Regions from separate parts of the Streptomyces sp. NPDC092369 genome, predicted to be linked through region 2. Evidence: riboswitches for the same ligand, from Rfam matches in the RefSeq annotation. Region 2 holds a riboswitch; each other region holds the start of a gene.
The links. Region 2 has a riboswitch for cyclic di-AMP ahead of ACIQI8_RS22990 (transglycosylase SLT domain-containing protein). Riboswitches for the same ligand answer to the same signal wherever they lie in the genome.
Positions count from the first base shown of each region.

Region 1: linked by a shared signal. The riboswitch ahead of ACIQI8_RS04920 (peptidoglycan DD-metalloendopeptidase family protein) and the one ahead of ACIQI8_RS22990 (transglycosylase SLT domain-containing protein) in region 2 are both predicted to bind cyclic di-AMP.
Region 3: linked by a shared signal. The riboswitch ahead of ACIQI8_RS32420 (transglycosylase family protein) and the one ahead of ACIQI8_RS22990 (transglycosylase SLT domain-containing protein) in region 2 are both predicted to bind cyclic di-AMP.

Region 1 covers NZ_JBIVQP010000001.1:1,098,564-1,103,562, reverse strand. Annotated here, with positions in the region: gene ACIQI8_RS04930 (tyrosine-protein phosphatase) at 1-653, opposite strand, end outside; gene ACIQI8_RS04925 (alpha-galactosidase) at 833-2,911, shown strand; cyclic di-AMP (ydaO/yuaA leader) riboswitch at 3,218-3,387, shown strand; gene ACIQI8_RS04920 (peptidoglycan DD-metalloendopeptidase family protein) at 3,392-4,384, shown strand; gene ACIQI8_RS04915 (SGNH/GDSL hydrolase family protein) at 4,650-4,999, shown strand, end outside.
Region 2 covers NZ_JBIVQP010000003.1:1,321,351-1,326,349, reverse strand. Annotated here, with positions in the region: gene ACIQI8_RS23005 (carbohydrate ABC transporter permease) at 1-306, shown strand, start outside; gene ACIQI8_RS23000 (LacI family DNA-binding transcriptional regulator) at 370-1,398, shown strand; gene ACIQI8_RS22995 (HAD family hydrolase) at 1,491-2,294, shown strand; gene ACIQI8_RS22990 (transglycosylase SLT domain-containing protein) at 2,316-2,798, opposite strand; cyclic di-AMP (ydaO/yuaA leader) riboswitch at 2,804-3,005, opposite strand; gene ACIQI8_RS22985 (CocE/NonD family hydrolase) at 3,237-4,999, opposite strand, start outside.
Region 3 covers NZ_JBIVQP010000006.1:108,770-113,768, reverse strand. Annotated here, with positions in the region: gene ACIQI8_RS32435 (nucleoside triphosphate pyrophosphohydrolase) at 1-260, shown strand, start outside; gene ACIQI8_RS32430 (cytochrome P450) at 401-1,678, shown strand; gene ACIQI8_RS32425 (transglycosylase family protein) at 1,871-2,839, shown strand; cyclic di-AMP (ydaO/yuaA leader) riboswitch at 3,009-3,221, shown strand; gene ACIQI8_RS32420 (transglycosylase family protein) at 3,226-3,924, shown strand; gene eno (phosphopyruvate hydratase) at 4,242-4,999, shown strand, end outside.

The sequences.
Region 1 (4,999 bases), on a different contig from region 2:
GGGCTGAGCAGCTCCATGACCTCGGGGGAGTGCGCGGACTCGGCACCGCTGCTGCGACGCACCTTGTAGCGGCGGTGCTTGGCGTTCGACTCCAGGTAGTCGGCGATGATCGCCTCGCGCTCGACACCCAGGGCGAGGAGCGTCACGGCTATGGACAGGCCCGCGCGGTCCTTGCCCGCCGCGCAGTGCATCAGCGCGGGCGCGCTGTCCTCGGCGAGCGCGTGCAGGACGCGCGCGTGCTCGGCGGTGCGGCTCTTGATGATGTCGCGGTAGGAGCTGATCATCCGGTTCGCGGCCTTGCCGTCGCCGAGGAGCTCGCGCAACTGCTCGATCTCGCCGTCCCGGACCATCGTCCAGAAGTCGGCGCCGTGAGCCGGGTCGGTGAGCGGGAGGTTCACGTTCAGCACGCCGGGCAGCTCGACGTCCGGGCCCTCCAGCTTCTGGTCGGCCGCGTTGCGGAAGTCGAAGATCGTGTGCAGCCCCAGCGACGAGAGGAACACCGCGTCCTCCGCGGTCGCGTGAGCCAGGTGCCCGCTGCGGAAGAGCACGCCCTGCCGCACCCGCCGTCCGTCCACCGTCGGCAGCCCGCCCACGTCGCGAAAATTGCGGACTCCGGTCAGCTCGGGCTCGGTCGACGGGATCTGCTGCGTCACGGGGGCTCCTCCCAGTCCACCCGGCCGGCGCGGCTCGGCGGGGTGGCCGACGGGGTGCGCCTTCGACGATACGACACGGGTTCCGGGGGCATTGAGTTGTCCACAGGCGTTGCCTCGGGCCGCATGACCGTTGATGATGTTGATCCTTGATCGCACCTGTTGGGAAGTGTGGAAGCTTGATGCTGGAGATCTCCGACAACGGTCGTACGTGGCTCCTCTCGGGGCCTCTGAGCAGCTACGCCGTCCATCTCGCCGAGGACGACGTACTGCTGCATCTGCACTGGGGCCCGCGGATCGCGCTCGCCGACGCCGAGGCCCTCGCCGCGCTTCCGCTGCCCGAGTACCGGGGCTTCGAGTCGCAGCTCGACGGCCGCGAGGAGTACCCCGTCGAGGGCGGCCCGCGCTTCGTCCGGCCCGCCCTGTCCGTGCGCACCGAGGAGCGGCGCGGCACGGAGTGGCGGTTCGAGGCGTACGAGGCCGACGAGGGCGAGGACGGTGAACTGCGGCTGCGCTTCCGGGACGGCGGGCTCGCGATCACCCTGCACTACCGGATGCGGCACGACGTCGTGGAGCGCTGGGTGAGCCTCGACAACGAGGGGCCCGTCCTGGAGCTGCTGCGCGCCGACTCGGCCACCTGGACGCTGCCCGACCGCGAGGGCTGGCGGCTCTCGCACCTGCACGGCCGGTGGGCGGCGGAGTCGCAGCTGACCTCGGCACCGCTCACCTACGGCGAGAAGGTCATCGGCAGCCGCCGCGGCCACACCAGCCACCAGCACCTGCCCTGGGTCGCCCTCGACACCGACGCGACCGAGGAGCGCGGCGAGGTGTACGGCTGCGCGCTCGGGTGGTCGGGCTCCTGGCGGATCGCGGTGGCGCAACTCCCCGACGCGCGCGTGCAGATCAACGGCGGTGTGGGCTATGACGAGTCCGGGCTGCTGCGCCTGGCGGCCGGGGAGTCGTTCACGACTCCCGTCTTCGCCGGTCTGTGGAGCGACGGCGGCTTCGGCGGCGCGAGCCGTGCCTGGCACGCCTACCAGCGGGCGTACGTCATCCCGGACGCGGACCGGGACCGGCCGGTGCTGTTCAACTCCTGGGAGGCCACCGAGTTCGACATCTCCGAGGAGCAGCAGGGCGCCCTCGCCCGGCAGGCCGCGGCGATCGGTGTCGAGCTGTTCGTGGTCGACGACGGCTGGTTCGGCAAGCGCGTGAACGACCGGGCCGGACTCGGCGACTGGACGCCCAACCCCGACCGCTTCCCGGCCGGCCTCAAGCCGCTCGCCGACGAGGTGCACGCGCTCGGCATGCAGTTCGGCATCTGGGTCGAGCCCGAGATGGTCAACGCGGACAGCGACCTGTACCGCGCGCACCCCGACTGGGTGCAGTTCCAACCGGGACGAAAGCGGACGGAGTTCCGCAATCAGCTCGTACTCAACCTGGCCCGGCCGGACGTCCAGGAGTACCTCTGGGAGAAGCTCGACGCCATCCTCTCCAGCGCCCCGATCGACTACGTCAAGTGGGACTTCAACCGCTGCTTCACCGACGCCGGCTGGCCCGGCGAGGCGTACCCGCAGCGGCTGTGGATCGACCACGTGCGCGCGCTGTACGCCCTGTTGGACCGGCTGCGGGCGGCCCATCCGGGGGTCTCCTTCGAGTCCTGCTCGGGCGGCGGCGGCCGGATCGACCTCGGGATCATGAGCCGCACGGACGAGGTGTGGACCTCGGACAACACCGACCCGCTCGACCGGCTCGCCATCCAGCACGGCTTCACCCAGATCCACCCCGCGCGCGTGATGGCCGCCTGGGTCACCGACAGCCCCAACACCCAGCTCAACGACCGGGTCAGCTCGCTGCGCTTCCGGTTCGTGAGCTCCATGGCGGGCGTGCTGGGCGTCGGCGGCGACCTCACCAAGTGGACCGAGGAGGAGCTGGCCGAGGCGGGCGGCTGGGTGGCTCTGTACAAGGAGATCCGGCCGCTCGTGCAGCGCGGTGACCTCTACCGGCTGCGGGCCCCGCAGGGCGGGCTCAGTGCCGTCCAGTACGTGCTCGGGGACGAGTCCGTGGTCCTCGCCTGGCTCCAGGCGCAGAGCTACGGCGAGCCCGTGCCCGCGCTGCGGCTGCGCGGACTGGACCCGGCCGCGTCGTACGAATGCCTCGAAACGGGCGAAGTGCACAGGGGGGCCGTACTGCTGCATCACGGACTTCGGGTCGGTCTGCGCGGTGACCTCGATGCGACGGTTCTCCGACTGCGTCGCATCTGACTCTTCTGTCCGAATTGGCGCCTTGGTTCGCCTTCGTTCCAACTCGCTCTGGAATAAGGCGGACTGGGGTGGCGTCACGTGAGGAGCGTCATATCCGTGACCGTGCGTGGTTCTGCATGTCCACGTAATGCGCGTGCTTTTCAAGGGTGTTTGTGCCTGGTGGCAGGTCCTTAATTCACGCAGCGTGACCGCGAATTCTCGCAGGGGATCAAGAGAATCGTATGCACAGGGAACCTCTACTTGTTCCTTTGCGTCCTGGTCGCTTACGTTCGCCACCAATCCGGACGGACGCCCAATCCTGCCGCCGACCGGAGTCCGCACAACTCACCCGTGAACGGCAGGAGCGGGGGACCCACAGGTACAACCGCCTGTTCCGGTCTCCGGAAGAGGCTTGGGGTAAAGCCGTGCCGAAAAGCGCGGCCGGGCATCTCCAGCTCGCACCCGACAGCTCACCTCGCAGGCGCCGGAGAGGAATTCGTCATGCCCGCGAAGGGTAAGCACCGCCGCCCCAAGTCCCAGCGCCTGACCCGCACCATCGCCGTCGCCGGCACCGGGGGCGCCGCGCTCGCCCTCCCGCTCATGGGGGCCACCGGCGCCCACGCGGCCACCTCGGAATCGGCTTCCCAGGCGGTATCCGAAAAGGCCGTCCAGTCGCTTCCGGATGTCGAGAAGGCGTCGGTCCAGCAGAAGTCGACGGCACAGAAGTCCGCCAAGAAGAGCACGGCCAACACCGAAGGCGTGCGCACCTATTCGGTGCGATCCGGTGACTGGCTCGCGAAGATCGCCGACGAGGAGAACGTCACCGGCGGCTGGCAGAAGCTGTACTCGGACAACCGCGAGGCCGTCGGCGACGACCCGTCGCTCATCCACCCCGGCCTCAAGCTCACGCTCGGCAAGAAGGCCGCGACCCGCACCACCGAGTCCGCGCCCTCTTCTTCGTCGGCCTCGAAGGATTCCGGTTCCTCGTCCTCGAAGGACTCCTCCTCGAAGAGCTCCTCCTCGGACAGCCAGGCCTCCTCGAACTCGACGAGCACGCAGTCCGCCGACTCCGCCACCAGCTCCAGCGGCTACACGCTCCCGGTCACCGGCGCCACCATCGGCACCGGCTACCGCGTGGCCGGCAGCATGTGGTCCAGCGGCTACCACACGGGCGTCGACTTCGTCGTCCCGACCGGCACCTCGCTCAAGGCCGTGGCCGCGGGCACGGTCGTCTCCGCGGGCTGGGGCGGCGCGTACGGCAACCAGGTCGTCATCAAGCTGAACGACGGCTACTACGCCCAGTACGCCCACCTCTCGCAGCTCTCCGTCTCGGCCGGCCAGACCGTGACCGAGGGCCAGCAGATCGGCCTCTCCGGCGCGACCGGCAACGTCACCGGACCCCACCTGCACTTCGAGATCCGTACGACCCCGGACTACGGCTCCGACGTGGACCCCGTCGCCTACCTCCGTACGAAGGGTGTCGCCGTCGGCTGACGCGCCCCTGAGCCACCTGCCTGACACGCTGCCGAAGGTCGGATCCCGATCCCCGGGTCCGGCCTTCGGTATGACGTGATCCGCCTGTCGCTGTGGCGTTCCCGCCGTCAACAGCCCTGGCGGGAAAGCTATTCCTGGTTTGGCGAACACTTTAGGAGTGGCTTATCTCACCGCACGTCAACCCTTTCCTACGGTCGCGTAGGTCACATTCGAAGGTGAATCATGTTCGCTTGTGGCAGACGATTCGAAGAATGACGGCAGATCAGTGATCGGGTCGTACGTTGCGGTGGGGGACAGCTTCACCGAAGGCGTCGGCGACCCCGGCCCCGACGGGGCGATGGTCGGTTGGGCCGACCGGTTCGCGGTGCTGCTCGCGGACCGGGAGCCCGAGGGCCACTTCACGTACAACAACCTCGCCGTACGCGGAAAGCTGCTAGACCAGATCGTGGCGGACCAGCTTCCGCAGGCCCTCGAACTCGCCCCGGACCTGATCTCCTTCAGCGCCGGCGGCAACGACATCATCCGGCCCGGCACCGACCCCGACGAGGTCGCCGAGCGCTTCGAGCTGGCGATCGCCCGACTCACCGAGGCGGCCGGCACCGTCCTGGTGACGAC
Region 2 (4,999 bases):
GAGTGGCGGATCTTCTCGCGGATCGCGGTGCCGATGATGATGCCGGGTCTCATCACGGTGTTCCTGTTCCAGTTCGTCGGCATCTGGAACAACTTCCTGCTGCCGTACGTGATGCTCGCGGACGACACCAAGTTCCCGATCACGCTGGGCCTCTACACCCTGCTCAACCAGGGCGCCTCCCAACCCGCGCTCTACACGCTGGTCATCATGGGCTGCTTCCTCGCGATCCTGCCGCTGATCGGACTCTTCCTGGTGATCCAGCGCTTCTGGTCCCTGGACCTGCTCAGCGGATCCGTCAAGGCCTGAGCCGAACCGCCCGCCACCGCACCGGACTTCCCCCCACCGCACCGACCCGGCAGAACGAGGACCATGGCCACCAGTCCGAACGGCCGCCGCAAACCGCCCACCATCCATGACGTGGCCCGGGAGGCAGGGGTCTCCCGGGGGACCGTCTCGCGGTTCCTGAACGGGGGCCACTACGTCTCGCCCGCCGCGCGCACCGCCGTGGAGTCGGCGATCAGGAAGACGGGTTATGTCGTCAACCGGCATGCCCGCAGCCTGAGTACGGGACGGTCGGACTCGGTGGCGTTCCTCCTCACCGAGCCGCAGGAGAAGTTCTTCGAGGACCCCAACTTCAACGTGCTGCTGCGCGGGTGCACCGAGCACCTGGCCCGGCACGACATCCCGCTGCTGCTGATGCTGGCCTCCTCCGAGGACGACCGGCGCCGCCTCACCCGGTACATCACCTCGGGTCACGTCGACGGCGTGCTCCTCGTCTCCAACCACAGCGGCGACCCGGTCGCGGCCGAACTCCGGGACGCCGGAATCCCGTTGGTGGCCTGCGGCAAGCCCGTCGGCCTCGGCTCCAAGGTCAGCTACGTGGCGGCGGCCGACCGCGAGGGCGCCCAGGAGATGGTGCGCCATCTCATCGCCCGCGGCCGACGTCGTATCGGCATGGTCACCGGACCGCTCGACACGGCGGGCGGCCCCGACCGGCTGGCCGGTTACCGCGACGTCCTCACCGAGGCGGGCCTGCCCTTCGACCCCGCGCTCGTGGTCGAGGGCGACTACCGCCGCACCGGCGGAGAGCAGGCGGCCCGCCGGCTCCTGGACCGGGCCCCGGACATCGACGCGGTGTTCGTGGCCTCCGATCTCATGGCCCTGGGAGTCGTCAACACTCTTCAGCAGTACGGCCGTTCGGTCCCCGATGACGTCGCTGTCGGCGGCTTCGACGACTCGGCCGCGGCCACCGCGGGCACCCCGGCCCTCACCACCATGCGCCAGCCCTACGACCGCATCAGCGCCGAGATGGTCCGCATGCTGCTCGCGCAGATCGCCGGTGAGGACACGGCGGGGGTGCTGCTGCCGACCGAGCTGGTGATCAGGGAGTCGGCGTGACCGGACCACCGGCCACCGCTCCACGCACATGTAGTCAGCAACCGTCCGGTTCGCGTCGAGTTAGCCGGGCTTTCCATCCGTATTCTCTGATCATGGCCGCACCCCTCGCATATTCACTCATCGCCACGGACCTGGACGGCAGCCTGCTCCGGGGCGACGACACCCTCTCCGACCGGTCCCTCGCCGCGCTCGCGCGGGCGGTCGGCGCCGGGGCCCGCCATCTCGTCGTGACGGGACGGCCGGCCCCGAGAGTGCGTCCGCTCCTCGACGAGCTGGGCAGCAAGGGGCTCGCGGTGTGCGGGCAGGGCGCGCAGGTGTACGACGCCGGCGCGGACCGGCTGCTCTGGTCGGTCACGCTGGACCGGGAGTTGGCCGAGACCGCGCTCGGCAAGATCGAGGCGGAGGTCGGGCAGGTGTACGCGGCCGTGGACCAGGACGGCGTGGACGGACTCACGCTCATCGAGCCCGGCTACCTCATGCCGCACCCCACGCTGCCCGCGGTCCGGGTCGGCCGCCGCGACGACCTGTGGCACGAACCGATCAGCAAGGTGCTGCTGCGCCATCCCGACCTGTCCGACGACGAGTTGGCCACCACGGCCCGCACAGTGGTCGGTTCACTGGCCACCGTCACCATGTCGGGACCCGGCACCGTCGAACTCCAGCCATGCGGCGTCACCAAGGCGACCGGCCTCGCCCTGGCCGCCCGCCACCTGGGCCTGGGCCCGCACGAGACGATCGCCTTCGGCGACATGCCCAACGACATCCCCATGTTCGACTGGGCCGCCCACGGAGTGGCCATGGCCAACGCCCACCCCGAACTCAAGGCGGTGGCGGACGAGGTGACGACATCGAACGAGGACGACGGCATCGCCGTCGTCCTCGAAAGACTCTTCTGAGAGTGACCCTTACCGGGTGGCTCAGTAGGCTCCATAGACGTTGTCGATCGAGCCGTACACCGCCGCCGCGTACTTGCAGGCGGCCGTGATGTTCGCGACCGGGTCGTACGGGTCGAACGACGTGCCGGCCACGTGGTACGCGGCGAACGTCGGGTCGATCACCTGGAGCAGGCCCTTGGACGGGGTGCCGGCCGCGGCGTTGGAGTCCCAGTTGTTGATGGCGTACGGGTTGCCGGACGACTCACGGATCACGTTGCGGTAGATGCCGTCGTAGGTGCCAGGGATCCCGTTCTGCGCCATGACCTGGAGCGAGGCGCGGATCCAGCCGTCGAGGGTGTTGGAGTACCCCAGCGACGCGGCGGTCACCGTCGACGAGGGAGCCGCGGACGCGGTGGTCGCGCCGATGACGGGGAGGGCGAGCACCGCGGCCCCCGTGCCGAGCACGGCGAGCTTGCGGGCGAGGCGGGAGTTGCGGCTACGGCGGTGCTGAGCGGATGCAGGCATGACGAGGTTCCTCTCCGTCGCCTGCGAGGTGAGCTGTCGGGTTCGGGCTGGGAGGTGCCCGGCCACGCCCTCGCGGACGTGACTTAACCCCGAGCCGTCCCGGTCGCGATGACCGGTCCGGCGACTTACCTGGGTCCCCCGCTCCTGCCGTGCGGTGAGTTCGTGACTGGGATGCCGGGCGGCGGCAGGATTCGGCGTTCCACCCGACAGGGCGGGAACGTATGCGAGAGCACATGTCCGGAACAAGTACCGGATTCACACATAGACCCTCTTGACCTTGGTCTGAGGCCTATGAGGCGCTTGATCCTTTGCGCCTGCCAAGGGTCAACTGGCAAGCGGCGAAAGGCGGAACGCCGACATGTCGGGACACAGGGCACGCACAGAAGCGCGTGACCCAAGTCACGGCGGGATGAAGAGCGGCAAAACGGGCATTCATCCTCAACTGGCAGTTCTCGGAATCCTCTTCTCCCAGGTCCGGTGAAAGATCACCTCGCCGCCCTCGGTGCAGATCACCTCATTCGAGGCAATAAAGTCCTTTTCGTCGCAAGTAATCTCCGACCGGGTGCGCACGGTGGTGTCCCAGGCCAGCTCCGGCCGGTGCAGCCGGATCGACCAGTCCGACCGGGCGCGCGCCGACAGTGGGTCCCTCTCGTCGATCGTGTACGTCTCCAGCGCGTCCTCGGTGAACTCCAGGCCGTCCGGATACACGCGTGTGCCGCCGTGCCGCGGGTCCACCTCCAGCCGCCACTCACCCTTCGCCACATCCCGCACGACCACCCGCTCCGGCCGCGGCTCGTCCAGCGTGGGCGGGTAGTTGACCCCGATCGGCTCGGCCTCCTCGGGCTCCCCGAAGCGAATGTCGTACGTCAACTCCTGCTCTCGCACAGGGAGTTCGAGCGCGCTGCCCTCCGGGTCCATCGTGAAGCCGGCCGCCGACTCCGGCTGGGGCCAGATCCACGGCCAGTACGCCGAGGACACCGCGAGCCGGATGCGATGCCCGGCCGGAACGGCGTACCCGATGCCGTTCAGCTCGAAGGTCACGTCCTCCACCGCGCCCGGCGTCCAGGGCACCGCCCGCTCCCGCCCGAACCGCGCCGACAGGTTCAGCACACCCCGGGTGACCAGCGTCGACGAACCGTCCGGCGCCACATCGCACAGCCGGGCGATCACCTGCCCCCGCGCCACCTCCGAGGTCAGCCGCAGCCGCACCCTCGGCCGCCCCAGCACCCAGGTCTCCGCCGGCACCTCGAACTCGAAGCACGCGGAGCGCGCGTCCTCGTCCCGCTGGTCCGGCGGCAGATCGGCGTCGTTCCCGAAGGGGAAGAACCGGCCCGCGTCCACGCCCGTGTGCATGGGGGACCGGACGATCGCGGGGGCGCCCCGCAGTCCGTACGTCGTCGTCTTGACGTGCGGCGAGGGCCAGGCCGGCTCGCCGACCCAACGGCCCGGCAGGGTGTCGTGGACCGTCGCCGGCGGGTGCGAGTCGCTGACGTAGGAGCGCAGGAGGGGGTCGGCCATGACGCCGGTGTCCTTGCCCTTGAGCCAGTGGTCCCACCAGCGCAGGGTCTCCTGGAGGAAGCCGATCGCCGGGCCCGGCGGCAGGCCGCGGTCCGGGTACTGGTGGGACCACGGGCCGATCAGCCCCCGCACCCGGTCCGCCGGGAGGTGCTCGACGAGCCGCAGCACGGCGTCGCGGTACGGGTCGTGCCAGCCGCCCACCGCCAGGACGGCGGCGCCGATCGCGTCGTAGTCCTCGCAGACGCTGCCGTGCCGCCAGTACTCGTCCCGGGTCTGGTGGGCGAGCCAGGTGTGGATGAAGGGGTCGACGGCCTCCAGCCGCTTCAGCCACATGTCCCGCCATTCCTCGCCCACATGGAGCGGGTCCGGCGGGCGGGAGACGAAGGCGAGCATGGTCGCCGCCCACGCGTGCATGTCGACGGCGAGGACGGAACCACCCATGTAGTGCACGTCGTTGTCATAGCGGTCGTCCGTGGAGCAGACCGTGACGACCGCCTTCAGCGGCTCGGGCGCGAGGGCCGCGAGCTGGAGGGAGTTGAAGCCGCCCCAGGAGATGCCGAACATGCCCACCTTGCCGTCGCACCAGGGCTGTGCGGCAAGCCAGTTGACCACCTCGACCCCGTCGGCCAGCTCGGTCGCCGAGTACTCGTCACCCGGCATCCCCTCGCTGTTGCCGTGCCCGC
Region 3 (4,999 bases), on a different contig from region 2:
CCCTGCCTTCCAAGGACGGCATCGGCTACGAGCTGCTCACGCTGGCGGTACGCGCCGAGGCGGACGGCATCGACCCGGAGGCGGCGCTGCGAGCGGCGGCGCGTGCGTATCGGGACGCGGTACGGGAGGCAGAGGCGTCGGGGACAGGCGGCGAGGGCGTTCGGGTCTCGGGTGCGGACAGCGAGGGCGCCGGGATCGCGGATGCGGACCAGGCCGATGCGGACAAGGCGGAAGCTGACAAGGGGGACGACGAGGAGTGACCGATCAGCCGGACCGCCCCCATCTCTCGCCCGCCCCTGCCACGCCCATCACCTCGCCCGCCCCTGACACGCCCGCCACCGCGCCCGCCCCCGCCACGCCCACCCCTGCGCCCGCTTCTGCCACCGCCACCCCCGCCCCCGTGCCCGACTCCACCGCCCCCGACTCCACCGCCTCCGCCCCCGACCTCTTCACCTGGGAGTTCGCCACCGACCCCTACCCCGCCTACGCCTGGCTCCGGGAGCACGCGCCCGTGCATCGCACGCGGCTGCCGAGCGGGGTGGAGGCATGGCTGGTCACGCGTTACGGCGATGCCAAGCAGGCCCTCGCCGAGCCGCGGCTCTCCAAGAACCCGGCACATCACGACGAGCCGGCGCACGCCAAGGGCAAGACCGGTATCCCCGGTGAGCGCAATGCCGAGTTGATGACCCATCTGCTCAACATCGACCCGCCGGACCACACCCGGCTGCGTCGGCTGGTCAGCAAGGCGTTCACGCCTCGCCGGGTCGCCGAGTTCACCCCTCGCGTCCAGGAGCTCGCCGACGACCTCATCGACCGGTTCGCCGAGAGGGGGTCCGCGGACCTCATCCACGAGTTCGCCTTCCCGCTCCCCATCTACGCGATCTGCGACCTGCTCGGTGTCCCGCGCGAGGACCAGGACGACTTCCGGGACTGGGCGGGGATGATGATCCGGCACGGAGGCGGGCCGAGAGGCGGGGTCGCGCGCTCGGTGAAGAAGATGCGCGGGTATCTCCTGGAACTCATTCACAAGAAGCGCGCATCCCTGCCGGCCGAGCCCGTGCCCGGGGAGGACCTCATCTCCGGCCTCATCCGCGCCTCGGACGAGGGCGAGCACCTCACCGAGAACGAGGCCGCGGCGATGGCGTTCATCCTGCTCTTCGCCGGCTTCGAGACCACCGTCAACCTCATCGGCAACGGCACGTACGCCCTGCTCACCCACCCCGAGCAGCGCACCCGCCTCCAGGACTCCCTGGCCGCCGGCGAACGCGGCCTGTTGGAGACCGGCGTGGAGGAACTCCTGCGCTACGACGGGCCGGTGGAGCTGGCGACCTGGCGGTTCGCGACCCAACCGCTCACCGTCGGCGGGCAGGACATCGCGGCCGGCGACCCCGTTCTCGTCGTCCTCGCGGCGGCGGACCGGGATCCGGCGCGGTTCGCCGAGCCGGACACCCTCGACCTCTCCCGCCGGGACAACCAGCACCTCGGATACGGCCACGGCATCCACTACTGCCTCGGCGCCCCGCTCGCCCGGCTGGAGGGACAGACCGCGCTCCGCACGCTGCTGACCCGGCTGCCGGACCTCCGAGTCGCCGTGGATCCGGCCGAGTTGAGATGGCGTGGGGGACTCATCATGCGTGGACTGCGCACGCTGCCGGTCGAGTTCACGCCACCCGGGTGACCGGATCGTCACCGCGCAGGAGCACGTGTCCACCTGCGCAAACATGACGCACATTCAACTATGTGATCTTCACGTGATCTACGCGGCATTAACTTGTGACAAGCAATGGAGTGCCTATACGTTCACCGTTCAAGTGCGGTGCCCAGCACCACGCGTCGCACTCGTCACCGCTGTCTCCTGAAAGGCCCCCGCATGCTCTCCGGGAACGGTCGTCACCGTCGCCCCCGCCAGGCTCCGGCCCTCCTCGTCGCCGCCGGCGTGACAGGCTCCGCCATCGCGATCCCGCTCCTCGGTGCGGTGAGCGCCAGCGCGGCCGACGGCACCACCTGGGACAAGGTGGCGAACTGCGAGACCGGCGGCTCCTGGAGCCAGAACGACGGGACCGGTTTCTACGGCGGGCTCAAGCTCTCGCAGGACGACTGGGAGCGGTACGGCGGTCTCGACTACGCCTCGCGCCCCGACCTGGCCAGCCGCAACCAGCAGATAGCCGTCGCCGAGAAGCTCCTGGACGACCAGGGCGTCGGCGCGTTCCACACCTGCGGGCTGACCACGGGGCTGTCGGCGGACGACGGGTCGACCGACATCGACACCGGGATCCTGGACGACTCCTCCGATTCCTCCTCTTCCTCCTCCTCGGACGGTTCGGGCTCCACCGGCCTGTCCAACACGCCCGGCGGTACGTCCGACGACTCGTCCTCGACGGACTCGTCCACGTCACCGTCGGCCTCACCTGACTCTTCATCCGATTCCTCGACCAACCCTGACGAAACGGACGAGTACCTCTCGCCCTCCGACTCCCCGTCCGAGTCGACGGCGAGCGGTTCACGGGAGAGCGACAGCCCGTCGACAGATCGGGCGAAGGGTGAGAACTCGGACAAGTCCGAGCAGGCCGTGGGCTCTTGGAGCCTGGTCGACACCGGTGCGATCGGCTCCGGCAAGCACCGCGGTGCCAGCGCCGACGAGGACGCGGCCGGCGACGACGCGGGAGGGTCTCCGCAGGGGTCGTACACCGTCCGCGGCGGTGACACTCTCGCCTCCATCGCCGACTCCCTTGGCCTGGACGGCGGGTGGCGCGCGCTCTACACGGAGAACAGGCAGGCCATCGGCGCCGACCCGAACGACGTCGCGGCCGGTCAGACCCTGAGGCTTCCCGGCGAATAGGGGCGGACAAGGGCTGAACGGGGCGAAAAGCGACGGGAGTTAACGACGGTCTTCGGACTGAATGTCCGGTTTGGTGAAAGTGTGGGATGACTCTCAGAAGCCCTGATCGTCTTTGAGTTTCCGCGGAATCCGTGTCTACGGTCATCACCGTTCGTCAACACGAACCCCGAATGCCGCAACGCCGAATCCTGCCAGCGGCCGTAGGGAACAGTCGTCGCTTCACAGCGCCGTAGGCAGGAGCGGGGGACCCAGGTAAGTGCCGGGCCCGGCAGACAGTGCCGGACCGGCTTGGGGTGAAGTCGTGCGCCGAGAGGTGCGCGGCCGGGCAACTCACACGGCCCGAACCCGACAGCTCACCTCGCAGGCGTCGGTGAGGGGATCTCCGCATGCTGTTTTCCAGCAAGGGCAAGCACCGTCGTCCGTCCAAGGCCACCCGCGTCGCCACGCTCGCCGGCGTGACCGGTGTCGCCATCGCCGCCCCGCTCATGGCGGCCGGCAACGCCTCCGCCGCCACCGCCTCCGAGTGGGACACGGTCGCCAGCTGCGAGTCCGGCGGCAACTGGTCGATCAACACCGGCAACGGCTACTACGGCGGTCTGCAGTTCTCCGCCTCGACGTGGGCCGCCTACGGCGGTACCCAGTACGCCGCGCAGGCCAACCAGGCCAGCAAGTCGCAGCAGATAGCCGTCGCCGAGAAGGTGCTCGCCTCCCAGGGCAAGGGTGCCTGGCCGGTCTGCGGCACGGGCCTGTCCGGTGCCGCGTACAACGGCGGCGGCTCGTCGAGCTCCTCCAGCTCCTCGAACAACAGCTCTTCGAGCAGCGGCACCAGCACCCGCTCGAACGACTCGACCAGCACCTCCCGCTCGGCCGACCGTCCGGCCGCGAAGAAGACCGTCACCACCCCGACCGGCAAGAAGGTCAAGAAGGGCGACGGCGAGTACAAGGTCGTCAAGGGCGACACCCTCAGCACGATCGCCGAGAAGCACAAGGTCAAGGGCGGCTGGGAGAAGCTGTTCCGGCTGAACAAGGACATCGTCGAGGACGCGGACCTCATCTACCCGGGTCAGCAGCTGCACCTCAAGTGACAGCGGCGCCCCACGCCGGACCCCTGGTGACAGGGATCCGGTAGCTGAGCCACAGCGGTCCGACAGGTGTGTCGTCCATCATGGACGGCACGTGAGGGCCTCCCCCGTCCCCACGGACTCCCCGTCTCGGTGCGTGTTCCCCCGTACGCACCGGGGCGGGGTTCTTTTTGCCCGTCTGCTTTGTTCCGTTCGGAAACAATTTACTCTCGGTTCTGTCCAAGGGGCGGCCCATCGGCTGGCTGTTCGCCCCGGGACGGTTAGGCTCGGTCCCGCAGAGCCATCGCGGCCCGCGTAGCCGCGTCACATTGAAGAAGGAGATGCTCGTGCCGTCCATCGACGTCGTCGTAGCCCGGGAAATCCTGGACTCCCGAGGCAACCCCACGGTCGAGGTCGAGGTCGGCCTCGACGACGGCAGCACGGGTCGTGCCGCCGTCCCCTCCGGCGCCTCCACGGGTGCCTTCGAAGCCATCGAGCTGCGTGACGGTGACCCCAACCGCTACCAGGGCAAGGGCGTCGAGAAGGCCGTCCTCGCCGTGATCGAACAGATCGGCCCGGAGCTGGTCGGCTACGACGCCACCGAGCAGCGCCTGATCGACCAGGCGATGTTCGACCTGGACGCCACCGACAACAAGGGCTCGCTCGGCGCCAACGCCATCCTCGGCGTCTCCCTCGCCGTCGCCCACGCCGCCTCCGAGGCCAGCGACCTCCCGCTCTTCCGCTACCTGGGCGGCCCGAACGCGCACCTGCTGCCGGTGCCGATGATGAACATCCTGAACGGCGGCTCGCACGCCGACTCCAACGTGGACATCCAGGAGTTCATGATCGCCCCGATCGGCGCGGAGTCCTTCTCCGAGGCCCTGCGCTGGGGCGCCGAGGTCTACCACACCCTCAAGAAGGTCCTGAAGAGCAAGGGCCTGTCCACCGGCCTCGGCGACGAGGGCGGCTTCGCCCCGAACCTGGACTCCAACCGCGCCGCGCTCGACCTCATCCTTGAGGCGATCAAGCAGGCCGGCTACATCCCCGGCGAGCAGATCGCGCTCGCGCTCGACGTCGCCGCCTCCGAGTTCTACAAGGA